4 regions of the Pseudoalteromonas sp. SCSIO 43201 genome follow, and region 1 is predicted to be linked to each of the others. Evidence: predicted binding sites of a transcription regulator. Region 1 holds the regulator's gene; each other region holds the start of a gene.

Region 1 (7,328 bases):
TGCTAAGGCTGAGAGTCGAGACGAGCCACTACGGTGGTGAAGTTGTTGATGCCCTACTTCCAGGAAAAGCCTCTAAGCTTCAGTTCATACTGAATCGTACCCTAAACCGACACAGGTGGTCAGGTAGAGAATACTAAGGCGCTTGAGAGAACTCGGGTGAAGGAACTAGGCAAAATTGTACCGTAACTTCGGGAGAAGGTACGCTCTTACTTGTGAAGACTTCGCGTCGTAAGCAGGCGAGAGCCGCAGTGACCAGGTGGCTGGGACTGTTTATTAAAAACACAGCACTGTGCAAAATCGTAAGATGACGTATACGGTGTGACACCTGCCCGGTGCCGGAAGGTTAATTGATGGGGTTAGCTTAGGCGAAGCTCTTGATCGAAGCCCCGGTAAACGGCGGCCGTAACTATAACGGTCCTAAGGTAGCGAAATTCCTTGTCGGGTAAGTTCCGACCTGCACGAATGGTGTAACCATGGCCACGCTGTCTCCACCCGAGACTCAGTGAAATTGAAATCGCAGTGAAGATGCTGTGTACCCGCGGCTAGACGGAAAGACCCCGTGAACCTTTACTACAGCTTGGCACTGAACATTGACCCTACATGTGTAGGATAGGTGGGAGGCTTTGAAGCGCAGACGCTAGTTTGTGTGGAGCCGACCTTGAAATACCACCCTTGTAGTGTTGATGTTCTAACTTAGGCCCCTGAATCGGGGTTGAGGACAGTGCCTGGTGGGTAGTTTGACTGGGGCGGTCTCCTCCCAAAGAGTAACGGAGGAGCACGAAGGTTTGCTAAGTACGGTCGGACATCGTACGGTTAGTGTAATGGTAGAAGCAAGCTTAACTGCGAGACAGACACGTCGAGCAGGTACGAAAGTAGGTCATAGTGATCCGGTGGTTCTGAATGGAAGGGCCATCGCTCAACGGATAAAAGGTACTCCGGGGATAACAGGCTGATACCGCCCAAGAGTTCATATCGACGGCGGTGTTTGGCACCTCGATGTCGGCTCATCACATCCTGGGGCTGAAGTCGGTCCCAAGGGTATGGCTGTTCGCCATTTAAAGTGGTACGCGAGCTGGGTTTAGAACGTCGTGAGACAGTTCGGTCCCTATCTGCCGTGGGCGTTTGAGAATTGAGAGGGGCTGCTCCTAGTACGAGAGGACCGGAGTGGACGAACCGCTGGTGTTCGGGTTGTGATGCCAATTGCATTGCCCGGTAGCTACGTTCGGAATCGATAACCGCTGAAAGCATCTAAGCGGGAAGCGAGCCTCGAGATGAGTTCTCACTTTGACTTAGAGTCAACTGAAGGGCCGTTGAAGACTACAACGTTGATAGGCGAGATGTGGAAGTGCTGTGAGGCATTAAGCTAACTCGTACTAATTACCCGTGAGGCTTAACCATACAACGCCAAAGTGGTTTAGCGACAGAAGTTAATAGACTGAAGTAGACAAAGAATTTAATAGCTTTTTCCAGATTTATATTAATGAAGGATACTTCATTAATGAACAGAATTTCCTGGTGACTATAGCGTTTTGGAACCACCTGACCCCATGCCGAACTCAGAAGTGAAACAAAACAGCGTCGATGATAGTGTGGGCTTCCCATGTGAAAGTAGAACATCGCCAGGGCCTTATTAGAGAAACCCGTTGCAGCAATGCGACGGGTTTTTTGCATTTGTAGTAAAGTACTTCCATGTAGTATTTCCCCTTCGCGTATCCATGCGCTCACTTCCTCGAACTGGAAGCGTTACTTCGGTTTCTTGTCACCCAAACTCAGAAGTGAAACAAAACAGCCGAAGGCGAGCCCCGCGAAGGGTCGGCCCCGGTCAATGATAGTGTGGGCTTCCCATGTGAAAGTAGAACATCCTACTTCGTAGCGAGCCAGGGACTTATTAGAGAAACCCGTTGCAGCAATGCGACGGGTTTTTTGCTATGTGGGATTTGAAAAGAAAATCTCACAAGATAATCAACACCTCGAAAAGCAATCAACACATTACAAAGCAATCAACACCTCGCGAGGTAAACTCGCTCCCACCACAACATCAACATAGTGCTGAACTGGTAGGAGGCGGTTTACCCGCCGAGCTGTTAGGTCTATCAAACAAAAAGAATAAAACATCCTACTTTGTAACATCACGAGGTAAACTCGCTCCCACCACAATATCAATAAAGTGCTGCACTGGTAGGAGGCGGTTTACCCGCCGAGGGTTTGAGAAAACTCCTTACTCAGTTTTGACGTTGCTCTACTTAAAACTTCTCTCTTCGACTTATCTATCAGCTTATAATTTACTTTCCTTAAGGAAAGTAAATTTAACTCTTTCTCTTTATTGGATTTTTTACATACCTTACTAAGGCTGTAAACTTAATTTATAAGAATAAACAAACATTGCGATTTTTTCTCAGCTGTATATACTTACAGTAAATATAATACTGTATGGAATACCAGTTGATGCGACCTTTAACTAAACGACAAGAGCAAGTCTTTGAACTGATTAAAGTATTCATTAAGGATACTGGCATGCCCCCGACTAGAGCTGAAATCGCTGATGCGTTAGGCTTTAAAAGTGCAAATGCAGCAGAGGAGCACCTTAAAGCACTTGCCAAGAAGGGGGTTATAGAAATGGTTCCTGGAGCTAGTCGAGGTATTAGGTTGGTTGAGGATGAACCAGAACAGTTAGGGTTGCCAATCATCGGCAGGGTAGCTGCTGGAGAACCCATTCTTGCAGAACAACACGTTGAAAGTCATTTCAATGTAGATGCTAGCTTCTTTAAGCCTCATGCGGACTATTTACTTAGGGTTAGTGGTATGAGCATGAAGAACATTGGGATCATGGATGGGGATTTGCTTGCTGTGCATAAGACTCAGGTAGCTGATAATGGTCAAGTAATAGTGGCGCGTGTAGAGGAAGACGTGACAGTTAAGCGCCTAGAGAAAAAAGGCAAAAAGATTTTACTTCATGCAGAAAATGAAGAGTTTCAAGCTATTGAGGTTGATCTTGAACATCAGAACTTTTCTATTGAAGGGCTTGCAGTGGGTGTCATCAGAAACGCCGACTGGATGTAACTTAAGTTGAGCGTAGCACTAATTAAATGGTGTTACGCTCTAGATAAACGCCTTTTTTATTGCTTATCTAAAGTATTGCTAATATTGCCCTCGGCTGGGGTCAAATATAGCTACTCTTAGGTTAGTTTACTACTTTGATAATTCTACATAATACTTTGCCTTCTTACATTTATTAGTTCATAGCTATAAAAACACTTCTAACTGGCATCTTTTCCTAAAATCTTGCGTTTTGTAAATTTCTTGACTATTTGGTTAAGAGTCGTGCAGTAAGTCTATGTACCAATAGACAATATGACAGTCATCCGATAATAACAAAAGGGGCTAAGCGCTGCCTTGAAGGAGACGTCAAATGAAAATTTGTCGATTAGTTGTAGCATTTGTCACCGTGCTAATCGTCATGCCATCACTTGCGAATAGTGATTACAATATGAGGCAGGGCGTAACAGACATTAGCCATCAAGTATATGAGCTCCACATGACTATTTTCCTTATATGTTGTGTGATAGGAGTTATAGTGTTTGGAGTGATGTTCTGGGCATTACTCAAGCACCGTAAATCAACAGGGGCTGTCGCAGCTCAATTTCACGAAAGTACTAAAGTTGAAATTCTTTGGACCACAATCCCCTTTCTGATACTGATAGGAATGGCTATCCCAGCTACGAAAACGCTTATTGCGATGGAAGATACAAGCAAAGCTGATCTAACTATTAAGGTAACAGGTTCACAGTGGAAGTGGCATTACGAGTATATGGGACATGATGTTGAATTTTACTCTTTACTATCTACACCAAGAGATGAAATCAATGATCTGCAAGATAAAAATGACAATTATCTTTTGGAAGTTGATAACCATTTAGTGATCCCAACTGATAGGAAAGTTCGCTTTTTAATGACGTCAGATGACGTTATTCACTCATGGTGGGTACCTGATTTTGCTGTTAAGAAAGACGCTAATCCGGGCTTTATCAATGAAGCATGGACCAAAGTTAATGAGGAAGGAATCTACAGAGGGCAATGCGCAGAGCTCTGTGGAAAAGATCACGGATTTATGCCTGTGGTGGTAGAAGCTGTAAGCCCTGAAAACTTTGAGGTGTGGCTCGATGATGCTAAAGCCGCCAAAGCAAAAGCTGCAGCAGAATCACAGGCGGTGGCAGAGCAAATTTTATCGAAAGAAGAGTTAATGGAGGTCGGCGAACAAACCTACATGGCATATTGTGCTGCTTGTCACCAGCCAACTGGGCTTGGCTTACCTGGCGTCTTCCCCGCTATGAAGGGGAGTGAAGTTGTCATAGGTGATCTTAAACCACACATTGACATCCTTCTGCTTGGTCGTCCTGGTACTGCTATGCAAGCATTTGCAAAGCAATTAACGATTAAACAAATTGCAGGAGTCATCACTTATAAAAGGAATAGCTGGGGTAATGACACAGGAGAGGTGATCCAGCCGAGTCAAATTCAGCAAGAAATTGATGCCTTAGAGGAGGCCAAGTAATGAGTGCTATAGTAGAAGAACATTCAAATCATGGAACTCCTAAAGGCCTAAAACGCTGGCTTTTTACAACCAATCATAAAGATATCGGCACGCTTTACCTATTATTCTCACTGACCATGTTTTTGATTGGTGGTGCAATGGCGATGGTGATACGGGCTGAACTATTTCAGCCAGGATTACAGTTAGTCGATCCGCATTTTTTTAACCAAATGACGACCATTCACGGCTTGATCATGGTATTTGGTGCAGTGATGCCGGCATTTACGGGGCTTGCCAATTGGATGATCCCGATGATGATCGGAGCTCCAGACATGGCGCTTCCAAGAATGAATAACTGGAGCTTCTGGATCTTACCTTTTGCGTTTGCCATTTTGCTCATGTCTTTGTTTCTAGAAGGAGGGGGGCCTGCTTTTGGATGGACTTTTTACGCACCACTATCTACAACCTACAGTAATGATAATACGGCGTTTTTTGTATTTTCAGTTCATATAATGGGGATAAGCTCAATAATGGGCGCTATTAATGTCATCGTTACTATAGTGAACCTTCGAGCGCCAGGTATGACATGGATGAAGCTACCACTATTTGTATGGACTTGGCTTATAACTGCATTTTTACTAATTGCAGTTATGCCTGTTTTGGCTGGTGCTGTCACCATGGTGTTAACTGATAAGTTCTTCGGTACGAGCTTTTTTGATGCCGCAGGTGGTGGTGATCCTGTTATGTTTCAACACATATTCTGGTTCTTTGGTCACCCTGAAGTATATATTATGATACTACCCGCCTTTGGGATTATCTCCACGATAGTGCCTACCTTTTCTAGAAAGAAACTATTTGGCTATGCTTCAATGGTATACGCCACAGCCTCGATTGCTTTACTTTCTTTTGTTGTGTGGGCTCATCATATGTTCACGACAGGAATGCCGCTAGCAGGTGAGCTTTTCTTTATGTATGCGACAATGTTGATTTCTGTACCTACAGGGGTAAAAGTATTTAATTGGGTCGCGACTATGTGGCGAGGGGCAATCAGCTTTGAAGTACCCATGCTCTTTTCTATCGCTTTTATTGTGCTATTCACGATAGGTGGCTTTTCCGGACTTATGTTAGCGATTACGCCTGCTGATTTTCAATATCACGATACCTACTTTGTCGTTGCACACTTCCATTATGTGCTAGTAACAGGTGCCGTGTTCTCTATTATGGCTGCTGCTTATTATTGGCTGCCGAAATGGACTGGCAACATGTTTGATATCAAACTAGCAAAACTGCACTTTTGGCTATCTCTTGTGAGTGTCAATGTATTGTTTTTTCCCATGCACTTTGTTGGCTTGGCAGGAATGCCTCGACGAATACCTGATTATGCACTTCAGTTCGCTGATTTTAATGCCATTATCAGCATTGGTGGCTTTGCTTTTGGTTTATCACAACTATTATTCGTGGCTGTTGTGTATAAGTGTGCCAAAGGAGGTGAGCAGGTGCCCGGTAAAGTGTGGGATGGAGCTGAAGGCCTTGAGTGGGAAGTACCATCACCTGCGCCATATCATACATTTTCTACTCCACCGGAGGTCAAGTAATGCAACATGGACGCCTCCTTAGAAAGCTTCTACTGCTGACTCTGGGCATGTTTGCTTTTGCTTTTGCATTAGTCCCACTTTACGACGTATTTTGTGATGTAACAGGACTCAATGGAAAACCTTCGATGAAAGTGGCAGAGCAAAGCGAGGCTATTATTGATAGCCGTCAAGTTGAGGTAAGTTTCACAACACATAGCCAGGGTCATGCACCATTTAAGGTTGATGCAGCTCAACACTTTGTCAGTGTGCAACCCGGAAAATTAACAGACGTGAAGTTTATTGCAAAGAATATCAGTGACAGTGATCGGATTTTACAAGCAATTCCCTCTGTATCTCCGGGGAAAGCTGCCAAGTATTTACATAAAATGGCCTGTTTTTGCTTCGACCAACAACCAATGAAGGGTAAAGAAGAGGTTGAGTTTGTATTGAGGTTTTATGTAGATACAGAACTGCCTGATGATGTGGAAGAACTAACGCTTTCATACACGTTATTTGATATTACAGAGCGAGTAAGCCAGACACAAAATGTGCAGTTGGGCCAGTTAGTCGCTCTAAAGGAGTTCTAACATGAACCATGAACAAGAAAAATACTACGTTCCAGAGCAAAGCCCTTGGCCTATTGTTGGCGCTTTTGCGCTCTTTTTTATCGCAGTGGGCTGCGCGCTTACAATCATTCAACTTGACTCCCCGAACAATAGTGGCGCAATCCTGTTACTTGTAGGTATCGCTACGCTGATCTATATGATTTTTGGTTGGTTTAGAAACGTAATTCAAGAATCCCAAGCTGGATTGTATTCAGAGCAAATGGATCGCTCGTTTAAACAAGGGATGGGTTGGTTTATTTTTTCCGAAATAATGTTTTTTGGTGCTTTCTTTGGCGCGCTGTTTTATGCACGCATGATAGCTGTTCCTTGGTTAGGTGGAGCAAGTAATAATGTGAGCACAAACGAAGTGCTATGGCCTCAGTTTGAAGCCGCGTGGCCACTATTAACAACGCCTGATGGAACGGTAACACAAGCCATGGGGTGGCAGGGCTTACCATTGATCAACACCATCATACTGCTCGCCTCTTCAATAACGTTAAGTTTGGCACATGTTGCCCTAGAAAAAGATCAAAGGGCAAAAGTAAAAGCCTTTTTAGGGTTAACGGTACTGCTTGGTATTGGCTTTTTAACTCTACAGGTTGAAGAGTATATTCATGC
Region 2 (7,328 bases), 1.6 Mb from region 1:
CATTGCGCTCTTTACTGATGAAACGTTCAAATAGCACGCCCACTTGTCTAGGATCGACTGCGGTAATTTCCAAACAATAACAAACGACAGAATTTGCCGCTGATCCGCGTCCTTGATACAGGATGTCATGTTGCTTGGCATACATCACAATATCGTGAATAGTAATAAAGAAAAATGGATAGTCTAGCGCTTCAATTAGTGCCAACTCTTTTTCTATTGTCGCGGCAATTTCTGGCGGCACACCATCTGGAAAACGAGTTTTTTTACCTTTTTCAACCAGTGAACGTAAGTAAGCCATAGGTGTTAATCCTTGAGGCACAAGCTCTTGAGGGTATTGATACGCTAAATTGGCTAAATTAAAATCACATTGCCTAGCAATATGCTCACTCTCTTCAAGTAAGCTAAGTGCATATAGCTTTTTGAGCTTGGGAATAGGCCTAAGCGCAAACTCAGCATTGCTGATCATAAACTCTGGAATATCACTGATCACACGATTCAAGCGGATAGCCGTGAGCGTATGCTGTAGCGCCAGTCTGGATGGACAGTGCATTAATACCCCACCAACTGCACATAGAGGTATATGATAGGCTTTTGCAAGTTTGATACAATGCGCAAAATAACGGTCGTCTTCTACAGCTAATTTGCGCTGATAAGCAATCCATACTCTGTCGTGATGATATTTACAAAGCCACTGTACTGATTGAGTATCTTGGATATTACCCTGTGGTAGCCACAATAGTAAAACATGCTTAAGGGACATAATATCCCATTCACTCAGTTGATAAGCGCCCTTTTCACTGCGTCTACGAGCGTTGCTAATCACTCTACATAGTTCAGAATAAGCAAGTTGATTTGGACAAATCGCAACAAACTTAATGTTCTGGTATTTTAATAAGCTCCCTATAATAAGCTTTATCTTGAGCTTATGCTCTTGTATATAGGCGTGAGCACGAACAATACCCGCTAATGAACACTCATCGGTAATAGCAATAGCACTGTAACCTAAAAAGTCCGCTTGTTTTACCAGCTCTTCTGGTCGTGAAGCTCCGGTTAAAAACGAAAAATTACTCTGGCAAAATAGCTCTGCATACGACATTAACTAAACACCCCATGGATATACCATTGATTACTTTGCTCGCGAAATACCCATAAATGCTGGTCTTGTTGGTTTTGCACAATAAAATAATCACGTTGAACTGGCTCACCATCCCACCATCCGGATACTATTCGCTCAGGGCCTGAGATGACTCTGACTTTTTCACATAAAGGCCGTGGCTCAGACAACAAAATAGTCGGCCTTGGTGGAGTTTGAATATTGCTAATATCAGGTGTACGACTATACGTACTGGCTTTCTCGGGGCGAGGATCTCCCGTTAATTTTAGGTGCTGCACAGCTTGATCACCAAGTTTTGTACATAAGATAGATAATAACCCCTGCTGGGATATCGCACTTTGTTGGGCTGAAAATAAATCCCGCACCGTAGCATGTTGTGTTTCTAATTCATCGGCTTTTAACGATACGCTTTGTACTGGGGCCTCGAGCGTAATAGACTCCAGTTTTAGATCTAGCAGTCGTCGCCAATATGATATTCGATATTCGGGCTCAGCACTGTGTAACGTGACCTCCAAAGCGTTTTTGTCTCTCAGCACAAATGTAAAGTTGACAGCTCTTGTCACTAGACTGCGTTTTTGTAAAAACATCGATAAACGTGATAATAGATACCCTATTGGCTTATCTAGCCACGCAACCACTTCCACTTCATAGAGTAAAGGGGCTGTTAACTCGAATACCTCAGGAGGATGATAAAAAGTGGGAGTTTCTCTTAGCTTACCAAATAAGCAACCAACATAATGCACCAGCTCAGTATCAAACCGTTTTGCTAATTCAGACAGCGTAAACTGTTCCAGCTGCGCTACCGTTTTCACGCCTGTGCGCATCAGCTTATCTATCACTTTTTCTGCAAGAGTCGTGTGCTGCAAGGTCACTTTACTCAACGCATAACGAGTTTGTGAGGCGGTTAATTGCAAAGTATCGTTGTGGCTCCGCGCTAATAGCTTAGCCATGGTTATTGATGCGCCAACACCATAGTGATAGCTGACCTCTAATTGGCGTAGTTGCTCGGTAATCACGAGCCAATAGCAGCTCAAATCTTTGTGTAAAGACAACATGCCATCCACTTTAAGCGCAATACCATTAGGTGACTCTATCACCAAATCAGCGCTAACTTGGTACAGTGCATCTGCAATTTCAAGCAACTGTTGACGCTCTAGCTGGCTATCATATGCTAAAACATGAAGCTGCATACATAATGCGCAGGCCGTACCTAATCCCATGCCAATTTTTATGCCTTTTTGCTCTGCAACAGAGTTTAATTGCACTACCTGATTCTTGCGCCCATCAATGATAACAACAGGCGAGATAAAATCAGTTGTAGTTGCTTGCTTACTTATTCCCTCCAGCTGCAGCATTGGAAAATAAAGATATATCCACATAATTAGCTCGTTAACCGCTGATCATATCCACAAGGCATGGTGATACTCTCGTCAATATTCGGTAAGGTTTGCTTTTCAAGTTCCGGCCAGTAGTTTGTATTACGCAGCTTAATGGCATGCTGGGAAAAAGACCCTCTTTGCTTTTTTATCGACACCTGTAAGGCACAGGGCTTTGCCTCTAGTACCAAAGAAAGAGAAAAAGGCAAGGTACTCATGTATTGCCCTTGATGTAAAACAAATAACCGACTATCGCCAGATTGCGCAGCTAACTGCAAACGCTTCACCACAGCGATAGAAAGCGCATCCTGCCAAAGTACTACAGCACTCGATGCTCCACTTTTTAAACATTGCTCAGCAGCCCATAATGCTTCGCTATCGCTTTTTGGCTGCAATATTACAAACTCACTTAAGTCTAGTGATAAGTAATTAATTGCAGCAGCCTGCACTCGACCCGGTGGGTTAATTAACACCTTTAAGCGCTTTTCTTGTGTAAAATGAGGCAGTATTAAACGCAGCTCCCCTATACCAACAGCCGTTTGAATATCTATCACACCATGCTTAGGCCAACCTCCTTGCAAAGCACTATCAAGCAAGGTAAACCCGGTACTTACCGCTTCAGGCTTACATACTCGACCACGTCCGCGCCAAAGCAAATTTTTACGCTCAAGAAGCTCTAGATAATTAGCCATAACCCACCAATACTGTTTATATATACAGTATATTTGAATCTGTAAGGATCGCAAGTAGATCATAAAAAATCGAGATAGGACCTCGCTCAAAAGCATAGGAGTGAATATGGGTTCAGCCAAAAACTTATGTTAGTTTGTTTAGAAACATGAACTATGTTGAAGCAAAAGGTTTGCTACTTACTTGTTCTAAATAAGAAATTTTTAGCACTGTTAGGCTTGGATTTATATCTTCACATTGAGCAATGTATTAAGAAAAATTGGTATATACCACCTTTTGACATCATACAGACAAGGCGTAAAAATAGATTTTAGTATACGGTGAGCTTTTATTTAGGTTGTGAATAGATTCAATAAGAAGGGACTTTTACTTTGAATAATTAAGTTTGCTTAGAGGAGACAATGCAAACTGGCGGAGTGGACGGGACTCGAACCCGCGACCCCCGGCGTGACAGGCCGGTATTCTAACCAACTGAACTACCACTCCGCAGTGATAGATTTGCAAGATATCTTAATGGCGGAGTGGACGGGACTCGAACCCGCGACCCCCGGCGTGACAGGCCGGTATTCTAACCAACTGAACTACCACTCCGCAGAGATATCTTAATGACATTATTTTACTCGTTTTGGTGTTGGCGGAGTGGACGGGACTCGAACCCGCGACCCCCGGCGTGACAGGCCGGTATTCTAACCAACTGAACTACCACTCCAGCGAGTAAACAAGCTGTCATAAAGCTTGAATATAGTTATGCGATACATTGGCGGAGTGGACGGGACTCGAACCCGCGACCCCCGGCGTGACAGGCCGGTATTCTAACCAACTGAACTACCACTCCACTGAGTATTCGCATTTTTTGCTTCGAAGTGTTGGCGGAGTGGACGGGACTCGAACCCGCGACCCCCGGCGTGACAGGCCGGTATTCTAACCAACTGAACTACCACTCCATAAGAAGCAAATGCACGTTTGTAATAAGTATTGGCGGAGTGGACGGGACTCGAACCCGCGACCCCCGGCGTGACAGGCCGGTATTCTAACCAACTGAACTACCACTCCAGCGCGACTTATTGATACTACGAAGATATTTGGCGGAGTGGACGGGACTCGAACCCGCGACCCCCGGCGTGACAGGCCGGTATTCTAACCAACTGAACTACCACTCCGCGTCATATTCTTGCAGTGTTTGCTGTAAGGTGTGCTCCCTGACAGCGGCGTGAATAATACGAATGACCCCCTCATGAGTCAACCGTTTTTTGAAAAAAAACCGTGTTTTTTAGTTATCTTTCATCGAAAGGTTCAAAATATCACCTGATTTATCATTTTTTGAACCATTTGCAGTTGTGTTATTTTCATCTTCCCCCAAATCATTCAGATCAATCACTTCTTCTGTTTTCTTAAAAGGGTTCTTTAGTGCGGGTAATTTAATCTTTATTGGTTTTTTCTGAACAAAAACTCGGATCGCAAGCCAACCAATGAGTAAAACCACAAGGTTACCTGCCACAATAATGCTAATTAATAAGCCTGTACTGATTGTTGGTTCTGGCTCAGGCTCAGGCAGTGCTGTTTGCGGTAATTGCGGCGCTTCTAATTCTGGCACCTTTTCTATCGGTCTTTCTATTTCAAAGTTATAGTTTGGTAATGTCGCCATAAACTCACGACCATTGATGTTTTCTCCAAATGCTGAAATCTCAACGCTATATCGTCCCCAATCATAGTTTTTTATTGCAAGCTGGCGATACAGACGTTCTTGTTTGTCTAAAGTGAACATCTGCTCTTCACCGTTAGGGTAAAAAATCTTACCTTGCAAAATGATTGTTTCTGGCTTCACCACCGACTCATCAATAGAGATGGTGAGGTCATGTTCAAACTCATTCTCTCCCGCTAACATCAGTTCAAAATTAAATGGTGGCTCTGCAATTATAATTGGGGGCTTGATGACTCTACGTTTGAGAATGGGAGTTTCTATAAAAAACTCAGGTTGCCACTCGCCTGCCGGAAAGTTAAGTTTAAACTCCCCAGTAAAAATACCGTCTAGTGGTCTTTCGTCGAACTCTCGACCATCATCTTTAAAATCCGTTACGCTTTGTGTACCAGCACCAAAGTTTGCATATTCATCATTATTGGTGCTAGAAAACTCAACATATAATGTAACGACATCCCGAAAATAGCCAACTTCAATTGGCTTGTCGTCATTGGTAACACGCCCTGTTACCTTTAGTACTTCACCACGAAAAAGAAGTGGCGGTAACGCCTCTACCTCAAGCTCAATATCTCCAAGTACCATGATCCGACTGTTTTTTTGAATTTGCCCAATCACTTGCCAAGGGCCCGGTGTGGGTTTTTTTAAAATGATCAGATCATAGCTAACTTCGTCATACCACTGTAAAGCGTCGTTATCCAACGAGCTTGTTGCATAGTATTTGCTACCATCTGGTTTTACCAATACAACAGCAGGCGTACCAGGAGCTCGAAAAAATAGCAGTGTTATTTCTTCAATGTTATGGTCAATTCGAAAACGGTTATCTAGCAGCGGAATTTCATTTGCCTTGCCATCTCGCTGTAGCATGGTAATTTGCGGTGTTTGCGCACTCACCACCATACTGACAAACAAAATAAGCACCAAAAAAAGCCGATGTAAAACCATGCATTAACCTTAATATCACTTTGGTGGAAAAGTTGACTGTATCTCTATCGCTATTGTTGCCACAGACTTTGCCCGCAAGCTTTATTGACCAGCTCCAAGCGTTCTGAATGTGCTAACTCTTCATCGGCAGAGGCGCGTAAAACTTTAAGCGCAGGACGATTACTATCCAATCGAATAATACTTCCAGCTGAATTAGCTTGGTTACCTTTGTTCTGGTTTGCCAAATTCAGCTTTTTTTGTCCTCCCGTCATCGACAGGTAAACATCTGCTAAAATCTCGGAATCCAGCAAAGCGCCGTGTAGCGTACGCTTTGAGTTATCGATATCGTAGCGTCGGCAAAGTGCATCGAGGCTATTTTTCTGGCCTGGGTGAAGATCTCGTGCCATTACGAGAGTATCTAGCACTTGGCAATATTCATGGGTTGCCGGAAAACCTTGGTTTAGTTTAGCAAACTCGTGATCCATAAAGCCGACGTCGAACGGTGCGTTATGAATAACAAGCTCTGCCCCTTTAATATAGTCAAAAAACTCTTGAGCAACTTGATGAAAAAATGGCTTGCCACGTAAAAACTCATTGGTAATACCGTGAACGTCAATGGCTTCTTCTTCAATGTCACGTTGGGGGTTAATATAAACGTGGAAATTATTACCTGTTAGTCTGCGATTAACCAGCTCAACACAACCTATTTCAATGATCCTATGTCCTGCTTTCGGATCAATACCTGTGGTTTCTGTATCCAGTACTATTTGCCGAGTGTGCATATCGTTGCTCGCTTAACTTTGCTATTATTTTACCCTATTCGCACATTTTACATAAAAATAGGCAATTCAGTGCAAAAAACCGTAGAGATTTATACCGATGGCTCATGTTTAGGCAACCCAGGTCCTGGAGGTTATGGTATTTACCTTTCCTATCAAGGGCATGAAAAAGAAATGAGTGAAGGGTATAAACTCACCACCAATAATCGCATGGAGATGCTCGCCGCTATTGTTGCACTTGAAACACTAAAGCGCCCATGTGAAATTACCTTGTATACGGATAGTCAGTATGTGAAGCAAGGCATAGAGTCGTGGCTAGAAAACTGGAAAAAACGCAATTGGAAAACCGCGGCGAAACAACCGGTTAAAAATGTAGATTTATGGCAGCGGTTAGATGCTGCAACTAGCCGCCACATAATCCAGTGGCGCTGGGTAAAAGGTCACGCAGGAAACAAGTACAATGAACGGGTTGATGACTTAGCGCGAGAGGCTGCATCAGGTTCTAATCTACTTGTAGATGAGGGCTACGAAGCCAGTATTTGATACGCCCTCAGGAGCAGTGTTCCCTGTACCTGCTCCATTAATAATTAACTTGAGTCACAAAGCTACTCTTTATCTTGACAAGTTTGTCTAAGTCCAGCCCCTTTGACTGCTGGTGTCCACTTAGGTTTGACGTGCCACTTAGGTTTAATGGGTGTCAGAGGCATTACTCGCTTTCTGGCCACCAGCATATACACACTACCCATCGG
Region 3 (7,328 bases), 1.9 Mb from region 1:
TTGGCGAAACGTCGTTACTTGGCTGAATAGACATAGCTTGATGTAATTCGGGGTTGAACGCTTCACCTTGAGGGTTTACAGCCTCAACGCCAAACTTTGCCAACGCATCAGCAAAAGACTTAATCGTCATATCGATACCTTCCAACACAGGCTTAAGCGTTTCATTTTCTTTGTCAGAAAACTCAATCGCACGCTCTAGGTTATCAATGACGGGTAGCAATTCATTTGAGAATTTTTCAAGTGCGAACTTATGCGCTTTTTCAACATCTTGAGCTGCACGACGGCGTACATTTTCTAGCTCTGCTGCGGCGCGAACTACGCTGTCTTTTTGCGAGTCAATGGTCTGCTTAGCCGTTTCTAGCTGCGCATACAAGCCAGCAATTTCTTCTTCTGGGCTCAACTCACTCACATTTTCAGCTTGTTCTGATTGTTGCTCTTGTGCTTCAACCGTTTCTGCTTCCACTTGCGTTTGTTCTTGATCAAGCTCTTGCTCTGTGGCTTTTGTCTGCTCAGACATGTGATTATTCTCCGATTCTTTACAACTGCCGTAATTATGGGGATTGAAATGAGAGTTTCAACCCTTTACTGAGGCAATTTTTTGAATTCAGTTAAGATTGCCTCAATCTTCGAGTCTGCGGGACAAATCGCGCAGAAACGACTTTGATATTGTCCTTTAGAAAAATAGGGCACACTTAGTACAACTACCCGACCTAAATCAAGCATACTCAGCTCCTCCCCCAATAATACCGATACGCCATCTTTAAATGCTAAGCGATCTTCAACCTGCTCTAAAAAACCAACGCCAATGTTAATTTCTTTATCCAGTTCTAGGCGGTTATATAAATAACGCTCGCCCACAACAATTGCGTTGTCAGAGCCCAGTTGCTGACTTAATTGCTTTGTCCACTGTGCCAAAATATGATGACAGCTTGGTGGCGCACTATGTGCCATCGCCCGCATCCGATGCAGTCCTTCAACCAAGTTCTGTTGGCTAAACACGGTATTCATCCACGCCGCAAACTGATAACGCAGCGCGTCGGAGTCATCAACGGGTTTATCAATACAAATATTGTGAGACTGCCCAGCCCTGTCTATTAACAGCACCAACCAATTTTTGCGATCAAAATCGAGTACTTCTACACGAAACATCTGCTTGCTGCTAACTTGTGGTAAACCAACGCAGCAACAGACCTGAAAGTTTTGGCTTAGTAAATGGGCAAACGAAACAATCGCTGACTGGTCAGGTTGCCAATGTACAGCCACGTCAGTCAGTGGGAAAAACTCTTGTAACCAAAATTTTACCCCTTGATCCGTCGGTACGCGTCCAGCTGAAGTATGCGGTGAATATAATAAGCCCTTATTTTCAAGGCGTGCCATCGAATTGCGTACAGTAGCAGAGCAAATAGAAAGCCCATCTTGCTGTGCAATTTTGCTTGATGCAACAGGTTGGCCATCACCATTACAGTAATGACGCATAACCGCGCACAGAATTTGTTCATCTCTAGGATTCAGTTTCATAAATATTTTAATATGGGTGTCAATTGTCAGTTTCAAGCACTACGCTTTTAAGATAATCTTGCTATAAAAATATCAAGGACAAATGACTGAATGACGACCACGTTTAACACTATCGGCTTAATTGGCAAACCCAACCATGAGGGTGCGGGAACGACCTTACAACGACTTTATACTTTTTTGCAAGCATTAGGATATGAAGTACTCGTTGAAGATCGTGTCGCTGATCAGATTAAAACCCTAGATGAAACGTGTGTTGTCGAATTAGTTGAATTAGGAAAACGCTGCGATTTGGCAATTGTTGTAGGTGGCGACGGTAATATGTTAGGTGCAGCAAGGGTACTTGCTCGCTTTGATGTTGCTGTGATAGGGGTGAATAGAGGAAACCTCGGTTTTTTAACTGATCTCAACCCCGAAGGGTTTGAAGCGCAGTTAGAAGCGGTACTAAGTGGTCAATTTATTGAAGAGTCCAGGTTTTTATTAGAAGTTTCCGTATACAGGCATGACCAACTCAAAAGTGCAAATTTAGCAATGAATGAGGCGGTGCTTCATGCTGACAAAGTCGCGCACATGATTGAGTTTGAAGCCTTCATCGACGATGATTTTGTGTTTTCTCAACGTTCCGATGGTCTGATAGTATCCACACCAACGGGGTCGACGGCTTACTCATTATCCGGTGGCGGGCCTATTTTGACACCCGAGCTTAATGCCATGTCATTGGTTCCCATGTTTCCCCATACACTGTCTAGCCGGCCACTTGTTGTTGATGCTGACAAAGAAGTTAAATTAAAGTTGAGCTTGGAAAATACCGATAGCTTACAGGTAAGTTGTGATAGCCATGTAGTACTTGCAGTCTTGCCCGGAGATGAAGTGGTTATAAAAAAAGCAGAGAAAAAGCTTAGACTTATCCATCCTAAGTGTTACTCCTACTACAATGTTCTTAGGCAGAAATTAAATTGGGGCAGTAGGCTTTACTAAGTACATAAAGTTACGCAAAATAACCTTGGTTAATTTTCTAAATTAGGTAAAAAATAATAAAATGGCTTACGTTGTATTTTTCACATTAGCGCTGCTTATCACTATACTCTCCGTGTATTTAGTGATTGAAAACAATAGAAGAAAAGCCCGTGAAGCTGAAAAAAAGGCCTTTAATGACCGTCTTAAAGTAATAAGCAACCACTTTAAACAGAAAGTAGCAGAGTTTGTAGAAGCAAAGATCTTGCGGCCCAAATATGCCCCGCAGATCAATGCAATTGTCGGTAATTTTTTTGTTGTGCAACCGCACTCTGAGGAAAACCTCGCTCAACTCGAAAAAGTCAGTGAACTATTCATTTATTCAGTCACGAACGAGTTAAATAAGTGCAGACAAAACGGCAATATAGATTTACTTGCCGAACAGCTACAATATTTTGTTGCAGAGTTGCCAAACGCAGGGATCGCATATAATCGCGATTTTTATCGTGAGATTTTACCTGCACTCATTGCACGTATTCAAACACCAGACACCCCCACTACTTTGCAAGATGATGAAGCCGAAAACATCCAGAACCCAGCAGTGGAAGCGCCAGAACCACCGACGCAACAAAAACAATCAGCTCCGGCTATGAAAGAGCGCGCACTCAGCTGAATACACTTAATAGTGTCGCTTAATATCTGAAAGAAATTTTATGATATAAGTTGCTAAACAACCAAATACTGTATAAATTAACAGTGATCATTTGTTAAGGTGTACAGTATGCTTTTGGCTCTGAATATACAAAATTTTGCTATTGTTAGTGCGCTAAATATCGACTGGCATTGCGGTATGACCGCAATAACTGGTGAAACAGGCGCTGGTAAATCTATCGCTATTGATGCGCTTTCTCTTTGTCTTGGCGAGCGAGCTGATCCTGCAGCAATCCGTCCGGGCAGTGAAAAAGCCGATATATCAGCTCAGTTTGATGTGTCTCAGCTCCCAGCAGCTAAGCGTTTTCTTACCGAACATATGCTAGAAAATGAAGAAAATGAATGTATTCTTCGTAGAGTGATCAGTAAAAATGGGCGCAGTAAAAGCTATATCAACGGCTCACCTGTCACGGTTGGTCAACAAAAAGAGCTTGGGCAGCACCTAATTGCTATTCATGGGCAGCATGCTCATCAGTTGTTATTGAAGCCTGAATATCAGTTACAGTTACTAGATGCTTATGCTAATCACACCACGCTCTTGCAAGCAGTTAAGGGACAATATAGTCACTATCACAAGCTACAAAAAGAATATGTCGATCTTCAAAAGTCACAACAGGCACAAGCAGCAAAAAAACAACTTCTTGAATATCAAGTCGCTGAGCTTGATGAGTTTGCTTTACAAGAAGGTGAATATGAAGATATTGAGAGTGAACATTCACGCCTAAGTCATAGCCAAACAATTTTAGAACAGTGCCATCGCGAATTATCTCGTCTATATGAAAATGACGAGCAGACTGTATTATCGCAACTACAGCAAAGCGCTCAAGTATTTTCTGAACTTACCAGCTTTGATAAAACCCTTGAAAACATTGCGCAAGTGCTTGATGAAGCAGCAGTTCAAGTAGAAGAAGCCAGTAGAGAGATCCGCAGTTATTCCGACTCAGTTGAGCAAGATCCGATGCGACTACAGGAGCTAGAAGATAGACTTTCACAAGCCTTAGATTTGGCAAGAAAACATCAAGTTCAGCCTGAGTTGCTCTATCAACATCACCAAGCACTGCAACATGAACTTGAGTCTATTACCTCTGACTCCGCAAGACTCGATGCGCTAGAAGAAGAAATAGCTGAAGCGATTAACGCCTACAACCAAGCTGCTCATGGATTAAGCCAAAGTCGCCAGCAGGCCAGTGCATCTCTTAACGAGCGTATCTCTGCGAGTATGGAAGAACTTGCAATGGGCGATGGCCAGTTTGAGATCCAGTTAACACCTAACCTAGGTGGAAAGCCGAGTCCACTTGGATATGATCACATTGAGTTTTATGTCTCTACAAACCCTGGACAGCCTTTACAGCCTATGGGGAAAGTCGCCTCAGGTGGAGAGCTATCGCGGATCAGCCTAGCCATACAAGTTATTATCGCAACACGCGTCACCACCCCTACTTTGATTTTCGATGAGGTGGACGTCGGTATCTCTGGGCCGACAGCGGCAACAGTAGGTAAATTACTGCGCCAACTTGGCCAGTCTACACAAGTAATCTGCGTTACGCACTTACCACAAGTAGCGTGCAGTGGTCACAACCAATTTTTTGTCGCAAAGCGAGTTGAGAATGGTGAAACCTTTACCAAAATGACGCCGATGGCACATAACGAACGTATCGATGAGATCGCCAGATTAATCGGTGGCGATAGAATAAGTGATACAACAAGAGCGAGTGCAAAGGAACTATTACAAGTACAAAGTGCGTGAATGCCACTTTTGACTTGAACGATTTATCATAAAGATAACTGGAGAATAAGTGCAGCGGTAACTTTGCATTGTGTGGCATGACTAACGATATACGTAGTTATGCCACTCTGTATGTAAAAACTGAGTTGTGCATTTGGCTATGGCCTTTTCTAGGCTAAGTGGTGATTCACTTTGAGCCAATGCCTTTAGATAACTTTGTCTTTGAGATATTTCGGTTAAAACTTGCTCCGCTCCAGAAATTGGATTTCCATGGGAGAGTAGTAACGTTAGCTCAGCGTAGCTTTTTAATTTTTCAAGAGAATCAAAATGTGCTTGTGCGCCACTAATATGAACAGCTGGCAAAAGTGCTTCAGATTTATTTGACGTCATAATGTCATCAGCTACGTGGATGTATTTATCATTGATGATGGTATACAAACCACACTCCACATGCCCAGAAATAAACTCAAATTTAAAATCGAACTCACCGAAATGCAAAACCGAGTTTTCATTAAGCTCGTTGAGCCCCTCAAAATAATGATGCTTAGTTTTATCTATATATTTATTTAGTGTATTTTTATAATGGTGATTTCCATATAGTTCTGGCATTGCAAGCGCTGGCAGACCAGAGATATGATCCGGGTGGAAATGAGAGAATAATACCTGCGTAATATTAATACCCTGGCTGTTTAGATCTTCATGAACAGCTTTTCCATGTGCTTCAAATCCGGTATCAAGGAGCATAGCCGTGTTGTCTTCAATAAAAGCATAAATATTATAGCCAACATGATCCCCTTCAAATGGTGGAAATTGATAGAGGTACAAGTTTTTAGTTATTCTGAATTTTTGCATTTGTTATTTTTCATTCCTTTCTATTCTTTTTTGTACGGAGTATAGTGTGAGCATTATAAAAAAACCATACTATAATACCAAATCAGCCTTAATACTTGCGCAGTTTTAAGGGAATAAGCCTGACGCTAGCTGTGTTGGAAACTTCTTATTTTAATAACTAAAGAGCAAAGGTTTTGTCTTGTCTCCATGGATGTTGGTACTTCGAAGGTAGCAGTGCTATCGATAAGATTTTCTGGCCTAAAAATAGATTGATTAATTAACGTACTTGGTATTAATTCACTGATATTCATCTCTTAAATTACTGAGCTTTAGAGTAATAGCCTAATTAAAAAACGTAAATAAAAACCCCAGTTACAATGACTGTAAGTGGGGTTTATGAACGACAAAAGTTATTTCGTCAGCTATATCTATTTACTGAATTAAGTGTTCTATTTTAGGGTGAGAGCGCTTGGAACTAACTGGGTAAGAATTATACTGCTTAGTTGTTCTAAGAGAGCTTTGAACCGAGTTAGCCGCCAATTTACGCCTTCAGGTTGAGGCAGCGCCAAGACAAAATAGGTCTTATACTTCCAAGTAATCCAAAATACCTTCAGCGGCGTTTCTACCTTCAAAAATAGCAGTAACTACTAAATCAGAACCTCGAACAGCATCACCACCAGCAAAAATCTTTGGGTTACTTGTTTGATGAGTAAATGCACCTTTTTCTGGTGCCACAATACCACCCCAGTGATTTATTGCCACATCATATTGCGCTAACCAATCAAGGTCATGAGGTTTAAAACCAAATGCCATGATCACGGCATCAGCTTCCAGTATGTGCTCTGAACCCGCTACAATTTCGGCACGTCGTCGGCCATTGGCATCGGGTTCACCCAGCTGCGTATTGACCATTTTTACACCACTTACTTTACCAGTATCGTCAACTTCAATACCCACAGGTTGCAGGTTAAATTTAAACTCCACCCCTTCTTCTTTGGCGTTTTTCACCTCACGTACAGACCCTGGCATATTCTCTTCATCACGGCGGTATGCGCAAATGACAGATTGTGCGTTTTGCCTAACTGAAGTTCTCACACAGTCCATTGCCGTGTCACCGCCACCTAACACAACAACACGTTTACCAGCCATATTTACATAGCTATGCTGTGTTTCGTCATAGCCCATGACGCGATTGGTATTGCCAATCAAAAAAGGAAGCGCTTCATAAACACCATCGGCATCTTCATTTTCCAGATTGCCCTTCATGCTTTGGTATGTCCCGACTCCTAAAAATACGGCATCGTACTGTGACAATAGCTCGTCCATTGAGATATCTCGACCAACTTCAGTGTTGAGTTTAAACTCTACGCCCATTTCAGTGAAAATCTCACGGCGGTTTTCCATAACCGACTTTTCTAATTTAAATGACGGGATCCCAAAGGTTAGCAACCCCCCAATTTCAGGGTTACGGTCATAAACTACGGCTTTGACACCATTGCGAACCAAAATATCAGCACAACCGAGCCCAGCTGGCCCTGCCCCAATAATAGCTACTTTTTTGTCTGTCCAAGTGACATAGGATAAGTCTGGT
Region 4 (7,328 bases), 570 kb from region 1:
CGGTTGCCCGGCACTTTGTCTGAAACAAGTAAGCTTGCCTTTTGAGCAATACGTGCATCAACGGCTAAAAATGGCGCCGCAACTTCGTCAAGCTGTGCACTGCCGAGATTTTGGATATCATGAGTAACAACAACGATAGCATCAGCATCGCTTTCAAATAAGGTGTTGCAAGGTAATGCAATTGGAAAAGACATAAAAACGGCCCTTTTCTATATTAGAATTAGGGCCGACTATAGGTGATTTATGAGTAAGTTCCAAGGGAACTACGACATATCACGGGCTTCATCTGGTTTTGCTTTAGTTTTGCTTATCACCGACCAAGCTTCTAACATCACCAAAATACTGACCACCAGCACGATAACGTCAAGCACAACCAACAGCCAGTTGCCTTTTTGATAGTATTCCCCTAGCTTGATCACACCAGCAAAGAACGCCATTACCAGTACGAACACCATTGGGATTAAAGTGTACTTGGCGGGACGCCCTAATTTGATAAGGTACACTGAGATAACCAGCAGAGTTAAGCTTGCCAAGATTTGGTTAGTCGAACCAAACAGCGGCCAAATCACCATACCACCACTACCCGATGCACCACCAGCGCCAAAGGCAAGTAACAAGCAACACCCTACAGCAAATAAAGTTGCGACAATACTGTTGTTCAAGAACTTGATGTTATAGATCTCGCCCCACTCTTGGATAATATAGCGCTGTAGCCTAACGCCAGAGTCCATCGTCGTGCCTGCAAAAAGAACAACCATAACCGCAAGTAGCGTCGATGCGATTTCAACTGGTAACCCCCAACCCGTACTAATAAGGTTTGAGCCACCATTAATGAAGGCTGATACGCTACCGGCACCAAGGTGACTATAAATTTCGTGCCACTCTTCTGGCGATACTGCGAGCATCACACCACTCACGGCGACCAAAGTGATCAGTGCTAATGAGCCTTCACCAACTGCTCCTAAGTAACCTACAAAACGGCCATCTTTTTCTTTGTCTAGTTGTTTAGAACTCGTTCCTGAGGAGACAATTCCGTGGAAGCCAGATACCGCACCACAGGCAATCGTTACGAATAGAAGCGGGATAATGCTAGGGGTATTTTCGACCGTATGGGTATTAAATGCCGGTGCAGTAATATCTGGCATCACCACAAACACCGCTCCATATAATAAAACCAAGCCAACCAGCAACTGCATACCATTAATAAAATCACGTGGCTGTAATAACATCCACACAGGTAGTAATGATGCCACCGCTGCATACATAAATAAAATGATGATCCAGTTTGCTTTATCACCGAGGCCAAACATTTCGGTTGGTAAGGTAATCGGCATACTACTGCCCATATAAATGGTCGCGTAGAGCACAATAACTCCGATAATACACAGCGGCACGAGCGGCACTTTTCGTTTTAGCAATTGACCGATGATAAGCGCTACAACAATAGCCGACCAAGCTGGGAATACCGCATTAGGATTACCCACAAAAGAGTTTGCAATCACCACGCCGAATACTGCATTAACCATGAGCAGTACAAGGAAGACCACTATCATAAACAATGAACGAGTACGCTTACCGATGACGCTTTCAGACAGCGCCCCCATCGATTTACCTTTATGGCGAGCACTTGCCCATAGCGCGCCCATATCATGAACACCAGCAAAAAATATAGTGCCAAATACAACCCAAAGCACCGCTGGCACCCAGCCCCAATAAACAGCAATAGCAGGACCAACAATTGGTGCCGCACCTGCGACTGAAGTAAAGTGATGCCCCCATAGTACCACTTTATTCGTCGGTACATAGTCAACACCATCTTCCAATTCATGAGCTGGCGTGACAAAGTTGTCATCCATTTTAAAGATTTTTTCAGCAATAAATTTGGAATAGACAAACCATCCAAATAACATCCCTATAATGCCGAAAAGTACGATCATTATGGATTGCATAATGCTTACCTCTTGTTGTTGTTTTAATTAAACGCACATTGCGTGATTAGTTTGTTCCACGACAACTTCGAAGCTAGCATAAAATAAATTATTTGCAGTTATCTTTTAGTCTAACCATCAAAAAGCCCAAGCTGTGCTTGATCACCCGGCTTTTCATTTAAACCAATATGCAACCCTATCAGACGAACTGGTTTAAATTTTTGCCGTGACATGGCTTCCACCAGCAGCTCTTCAAAAATGGCCAGATCAATATGTTGATATTGGCACTCTTTTGTAGTCTGGGTGAAATCGTAAAATTTCACTTTCACACCAAGCTTGTTAAATCCACGCGTTAGATAAGGCTGTGCTCGGCGTGTAAGCTCTGGCAAGAGCTTTTCTGTGATGACCTGCTTAAGCGTAGCTAGGTCGAGCGTGTCTTCTGCAAAAGTAGTCTCAACCCCCACAGACTTACGCACCCGGTCAGTCTCAACCCGGCGCTCATCTATGCCTTGGCAGCGTCGCCACAACACAGTGCCAAACTTACCAAATGACTGGCGTAATTGCGCTTCAGATAGCGCTTTAACATCACTCCCATATTCAAGCCCCATCGCAAGAAGCTTCTGTTGCGTCACTTTGCCTACACCAGGGATCTTTTTAAGCGGTAACGCATCAATAAAAGCGCTTACTTGGTGAGGGGGAATAACGCACTGACCATTGGGTTTGTTTTCATCGCTGGCAATTTTAGCCAAAAACTTAATCGGTGCTATCCCTGCAGAAGCGGTTAAACCTGTTTCTTTGAATATGTCTGCTCGAATTTGTTCAGCAATAAGGGTCGCACTACCACAACATAGCTCGCAGTCCGTCACATCAAGATAAGCTTCATCCAAAGACAATGGCTCAATAAGCGGCGTATAGCGAGAAAAGATAGCTCGAATTTGCTGTGAAATTGCTTTGTATACGTCCATTCTTCCAGGGACTATGACTAGCTGCGGGCAGAGTTTTTTCGCTTGATAATTCGACATAGCAGAGCGCACTCCATATTGCCGGGCAATATAGTTTGCCGTCGATAGTACCCCACGATGACTTCGTCCACCGATAGCCATAGGTACTTTTGCAAGCTCTGGATTATCACGCATTTCTACCGAGGCGTAGAACGCGTCCATATCAATATGAATAAATTTACGCACGCCAAAACACTGTCTAAATAAACAGTGTTTATTATGTGCTAATTTTGCAACTGTTGCAATCTTGAACATAGGTCACAATGATCTGGACTATACTTGTGTGGATGTCTGTTGCAAGTTGCACTGCAAAACAGAGATAATGCTAACAATATCAATACAGTTCAAAGCACTAGATCCGTTACTTTGGCTATATTTAATCATTCAGTAATTAATCAGGAGCCTGCATGAAGTACTCACGACTTGGTAGTAGCCCACTTGAAGTTTCACGCATTTGTCTTGGAAGCATGACTTGGGGCGTACAAAACAACCAGCATGATGCCGACGAGCAGATCAATTATGCACTAAGCCGTGGTATTAACTTCATTGATACCGCTGAAATGTATGCAGTTCCCCCTTCACCAGATACCTATGGTAAAACCGAGGCTATCATAGGTAACTGGCTAAAACGCCATCAAGAAAAGCGCGAGAAGCTCGTTGTTGCAACAAAAATTGCAGGTGCTGGCTTACCCTGGATCCGTGAAGGTAATGCCATTACAGGTAAGGCCGTGATCCAAGCCGTAGACGATTCTTTAGCGCGCCTAAATACCGACTACATAGACCTGTATCAGTTACACTGGCCAAATCGCACCTCCCCGCACTTTGGTAAGCAATGGCCTGGTATGTTGCCACTCACAGCTCTTAACAGTGATGAAGAACGTGATGGGATGTTAGATATTTTAGAGGGGCTAGCAACATGTATTCAAGCCGGAAAAATTAACCATTGGGGTCTTTCAGATGATACGCCATGGGGAATTCACACCTATCTTAACTTGGCCAAACAACACAATTTGCCAAAGCCTGTCTCTATTCAAAATGAATTTAGCTTGTTACACGCAAAGGATTGGCCATACCTCATTGAGAGCTGTGTGAACGAAGATATTGCCTATTTACCTTGGTCACCGCTTGCCAGCGGAATGCTAAGTGGTAAGTATTTAGGCGGCGCAAGACCCGAAGGCAGCCGCTGGACTTTGGTACAACGACAGGGCTTATTCAGAGACACGCAATTAGCTCAAGAAGCCGTTGCTAAATATGTAGACATTGCCAACGAATTCAATATGACCTCGGCTCAGCTGGCACTGGCATGGTGCAACCAAGTCGATGGCGTGACTTCAACCATAATTGGCGCTACGACCATGGCACAACTTAAAGAAAATATTCACGCGTTTGAAACTCCCTTGTGTGCAGAAGCCTTAGCAGAGATTGATACTGTATTCAAAGCGTATCCAGCACCATTTTAGACCATCCAATCGCGATACGCTGAGGCTTAGCGTATCGCCTTATCACACTATCCTTAATTATCTAGATTGAAGTTAAACCCCATGCAGAACCTTAATACTACTCCAGCCATTCCACTTCAGGGTACTTGTTTTACCAGAAAAACCGCTCGCGCTATCGTCCTTAGGGGTAGTGATATTTTACTGCTTTACACCAAGCGTTATGACGATTACACCCTACCAGGTGGTGGCGTCGACGAGGGTGAAAGCTTAGAAGCAGCATTGGAGCGCGAGCTAAAAGAAGAAACGGGTGCAGTATCCATCACAGGGGTGACGCCGTTTGGCCGCTATGAGGAGTACCGCCCTTGGTATAAAACCGATCATGACAATATACATATAATCTCTTATTGCTATGTTTGTGAGATTTGTGGCGAATTTGATACCCCTACCATGGAGGATTATGAACACGCCAATGGTATGAAACCGGTGTGGATCAATATAAACCAAGCCATCGCGCATAACGAAGCAAAACTCAATGATGCAAATAACAAAGGGATGTCCGTTTTACGTGAACTCACCTTGCTAAAACATATTTCCGCACAATTAGTCACAGATTAATTTGCCTATTGAGGGAACAATTAAGCCTTTATTAAACTCTAACTCCGCACGACTCAAGGATTTAATAAGAATAATGCGGCTGCTCCAAAACAACCTGATTAGTTTCACCATCATCGGCTCTATTTTGCTGCATCTACTGCTCGGGTGGTACCTGCAGCAAAGTACCTACGTCCCCTCAAAGCCGTTGCCAATTAAAGCAATGAAAACCTATTTGGTTATTGAGCCTACTAAGCCTAAGTCGGAGCCTGTTAAGACCCCGGCGATCACTGAAGATAAGCCAGTAAAAGAGTTAAAACCGACACAGCAGGACAATGTAGTCGAAGTACCAAAAGCGACACAAGTAGACCCAACAAAGCCAGCGGTTGAAAATACAACCAAGCACGTGGCCAAAACGGCCGTCACCACACAACCTAAAAAGCTAGATCATCGAAAAGCAATCTCGCAATTTCGCCAGCAACTTTTAGAGCGCTCGGCCAGTGATAGTGTTCTTAGCCCAAATCAAGCAAAGCCGCAGCGGATCACCGTGCCTAAAAGGCATCAAACTACCGCTGCGAGCATGCAAAGAGAACAACTCGAGTCTACGCCTCAATACACCGTCTACCGCGAAAATGGCCTGTGTTATGCTGAGGTTAGACCCGATCCGAGTATTCCGACACCGGAGGGGTTAAATAAGAATTGGCGTACTGCGCCCCGCCCTTGCGATGGCGGAGCCATTAAAAAAGCCTATGATGCCGCGATGACTAAATGGCTAAACAAGCGCTAATCTTGCTATCATAAAGCAAACCTATTGCTAAGAGTCCGTTATGGAAAAAGTCACCATTTTAGTCGATGCTCAAAATGTTTATTACACCACCAAGCAAGCCTACCAAACGGGCTTTGACTATAATGCGTTTTGGCGCAAAGCAACGGCTGATCGCGAGGTATATCAAGCCATTGCCTATTCCAGCGAACGAGGTGATGATAAACAAAGACAGTTCCAGAATATCTTACGAGCAATAGGCTTTGAGGTGAAATTAAAGCCTTATATTCAACGTGCCGATGGATCAGCGAAGTGTGATTGGGACGTTGGCATTACAATTGATGCGATGGAGTGCGCAGCAAAGTCCGATGTGATAATTCTAGTTACTGGTGATGGTGACTTTGATTTACTCGCCAGTAAACTTAGAGATAAATACCATACTCGAGTTGAAGTTTACGGCGTGCCGCAACTTACCGCTGCTTCTTTGATCCGTGCTGCCAGTGAGTTTATACCAATCGAAAACGAGTTATTAATTGGCAAGAAATAAACAAGAAAAACCCCTTTGATAGAAGGAGCTTTGCTTGTTTGACGAATTTGTCATTTTTGCTCGCTTAGCCGCGTAATAAACGCGTTTTAATCGGATAAGTAATATTCCACACTCGTTACCACGCGCACGATTTTAATTTGTGGTGTGTTACTGTCTCGGTCACGAATACTAAACTGCCCTTGCCTTGCCGATTTTATTTTGCCAAGCACAGAGTCAGAATCTTTAGCAAATTTTACCGCCACTTCTCGCGCTTTTTGCGTCGCTTCTTGCACCATTTCAGGCTTAATATCATTAAGACCAGTAAACAAATACTCTACTCGATTTTGATAGTCATCTTTAGTGATAGCAATACCTTGTTTTGCCAGTTCATTCAGCTGACCCAATGCTTGGGAGACTTTATCAGGATTATTAGAATATACCGTGACTCCAGCCTTTGCTACATAACGAAACCCTTGATTATTTTGGCCATACTCTTGAGCATATTTGTCTGTGATAGAAGGTGCCGACACCGATAGCTCGGACGCATCAAACCCCTGCAAGGTTAGAAATGCCCGAATGGCTGCATTTTTCTTTTCGGTGCGCTCAACAAGCGTTTCAAGGTCGTTATCGGCATCACGATAAAACACCGGCCAAATTACCGTATCTGCTTTGACTTCTTGTTCAGATAAGCCCTTCACACTAACGGTTCGCTCCATGCCTTTTACTGCAAGAATGGTGTCTTTTATCAACCAACTACTTATCACCACTGCCAGTGATAATAGCGCGGCTGGGGCTAAATATTTACTCATAGTCGACATCTTTCTATCCTCGGGGTTATGCCTTCGTTGTGACTTTCAAACTCTTAAACCTATTTGCTTAATTAAGTGCGCTATCTTAAGGTGAAAAAACCTGACCTAGTCAGCGTCAGAGTGGCTCCTTCAAATTGAGCGAGTATTAAGTCTAATTGGTATTATAACGGGGGTAGATCAAAGTCTACCACTGTAGCGCTCGAAAACTGCCAGCAAAATGGTAGAGTGATAGATATGAGCCGAGGCTGAATTAGGAATCAATATGAGCGTA

Evidence for each region. The regulator LexA, encoded in region 1, represses DNA repair genes until DNA is damaged. The targets are predictions, from matches to a motif close to TACTGTATNNNNATACAGTA.
Region 2: the regulator LexA is predicted to act here: its motif matches at 3,193-3,212, upstream of imuA (translesion DNA synthesis-associated protein ImuA).
Region 3: the regulator LexA is predicted to act here: its motif matches at 3,209-3,228, upstream of recN (DNA repair protein RecN).
Region 4: the regulator LexA is predicted to act here: its motif matches at 3,123-3,142, upstream of dinB (DNA polymerase IV).

Annotation. Positions count from the first base shown of each region.
Region 1 is NZ_CP072683.1:380,576-387,903, forward strand. Features, by position in the region: rRNA gene J8Z24_RS01610 (23S ribosomal RNA) at 1-1,398, shown strand, start outside; rRNA gene rrf (5S ribosomal RNA) at 1,512-1,625, shown strand; gene lexA (transcriptional repressor LexA) at 2,446-3,060, shown strand; gene coxB (cytochrome c oxidase subunit II) at 3,410-4,552, shown strand; gene ctaD (cytochrome c oxidase subunit I) at 4,552-6,126, shown strand; gene J8Z24_RS01635 (cytochrome c oxidase assembly protein) at 6,126-6,692, shown strand; gene J8Z24_RS01640 (cytochrome c oxidase subunit 3) at 6,694-7,328, shown strand, end outside.
Region 2 is NZ_CP072683.1:2,685,150-2,692,477, forward strand. Features, by position in the region: gene J8Z24_RS11530 (error-prone DNA polymerase) at 1-1,096, opposite strand, end outside; gene J8Z24_RS11535 (Y-family DNA polymerase) at 1,096-2,493, opposite strand; gene imuA (translesion DNA synthesis-associated protein ImuA) at 2,496-3,182, opposite strand; tRNA gene J8Z24_RS11545 (tRNA-Asp) at 3,590-3,666, opposite strand; tRNA gene J8Z24_RS11550 (tRNA-Asp) at 3,695-3,771, opposite strand; tRNA gene J8Z24_RS11555 (tRNA-Asp) at 3,813-3,889, opposite strand; tRNA gene J8Z24_RS11560 (tRNA-Asp) at 3,939-4,015, opposite strand; tRNA gene J8Z24_RS11565 (tRNA-Asp) at 4,048-4,124, opposite strand; tRNA gene J8Z24_RS11570 (tRNA-Asp) at 4,157-4,233, opposite strand; tRNA gene J8Z24_RS11575 (tRNA-Asp) at 4,264-4,340, opposite strand; gene J8Z24_RS11580 (TIGR03503 family protein) at 4,451-5,821, opposite strand; gene dnaQ (DNA polymerase III subunit epsilon) at 5,872-6,582, opposite strand; gene rnhA (ribonuclease HI) at 6,652-7,122, shown strand; gene J8Z24_RS11595 (class I SAM-dependent methyltransferase) at 7,185-7,328, opposite strand, start outside.
Region 3 is NZ_CP072683.1:2,296,307-2,303,634, forward strand. Features, by position in the region: gene grpE (nucleotide exchange factor GrpE) at 1-517, opposite strand, end outside; gene J8Z24_RS09745 (HrcA family transcriptional regulator) at 583-1,518, opposite strand; gene nadK (NAD(+) kinase) at 1,609-2,493, shown strand; gene J8Z24_RS09755 (hypothetical protein) at 2,555-3,142, shown strand; gene recN (DNA repair protein RecN) at 3,251-4,927, shown strand; gene J8Z24_RS09765 (MBL fold metallo-hydrolase) at 5,009-5,758, opposite strand; gene J8Z24_RS09770 (glutamate synthase small subunit GltD family protein) at 6,320-7,328, opposite strand, start outside.
Region 4 is NZ_CP072683.1:946,705-954,032, reverse strand. Features, by position in the region: gene J8Z24_RS04060 (M17 family metallopeptidase) at 1-194, opposite strand, end outside; gene J8Z24_RS04055 (carbon starvation CstA family protein) at 264-1,949, opposite strand; gene dinB (DNA polymerase IV) at 2,060-3,115, opposite strand; gene J8Z24_RS04045 (aldo/keto reductase) at 3,337-4,389, shown strand; gene J8Z24_RS04040 (NUDIX hydrolase) at 4,471-4,983, shown strand; gene J8Z24_RS04035 (hypothetical protein) at 5,057-5,746, shown strand; gene J8Z24_RS04030 (LabA-like NYN domain-containing protein) at 5,787-6,269, shown strand; gene J8Z24_RS04025 (SIMPL domain-containing protein) at 6,356-7,066, opposite strand; gene J8Z24_RS04020 (bifunctional acetate--CoA ligase family protein/GNAT family N-acetyltransferase) at 7,320-7,328, shown strand, end outside.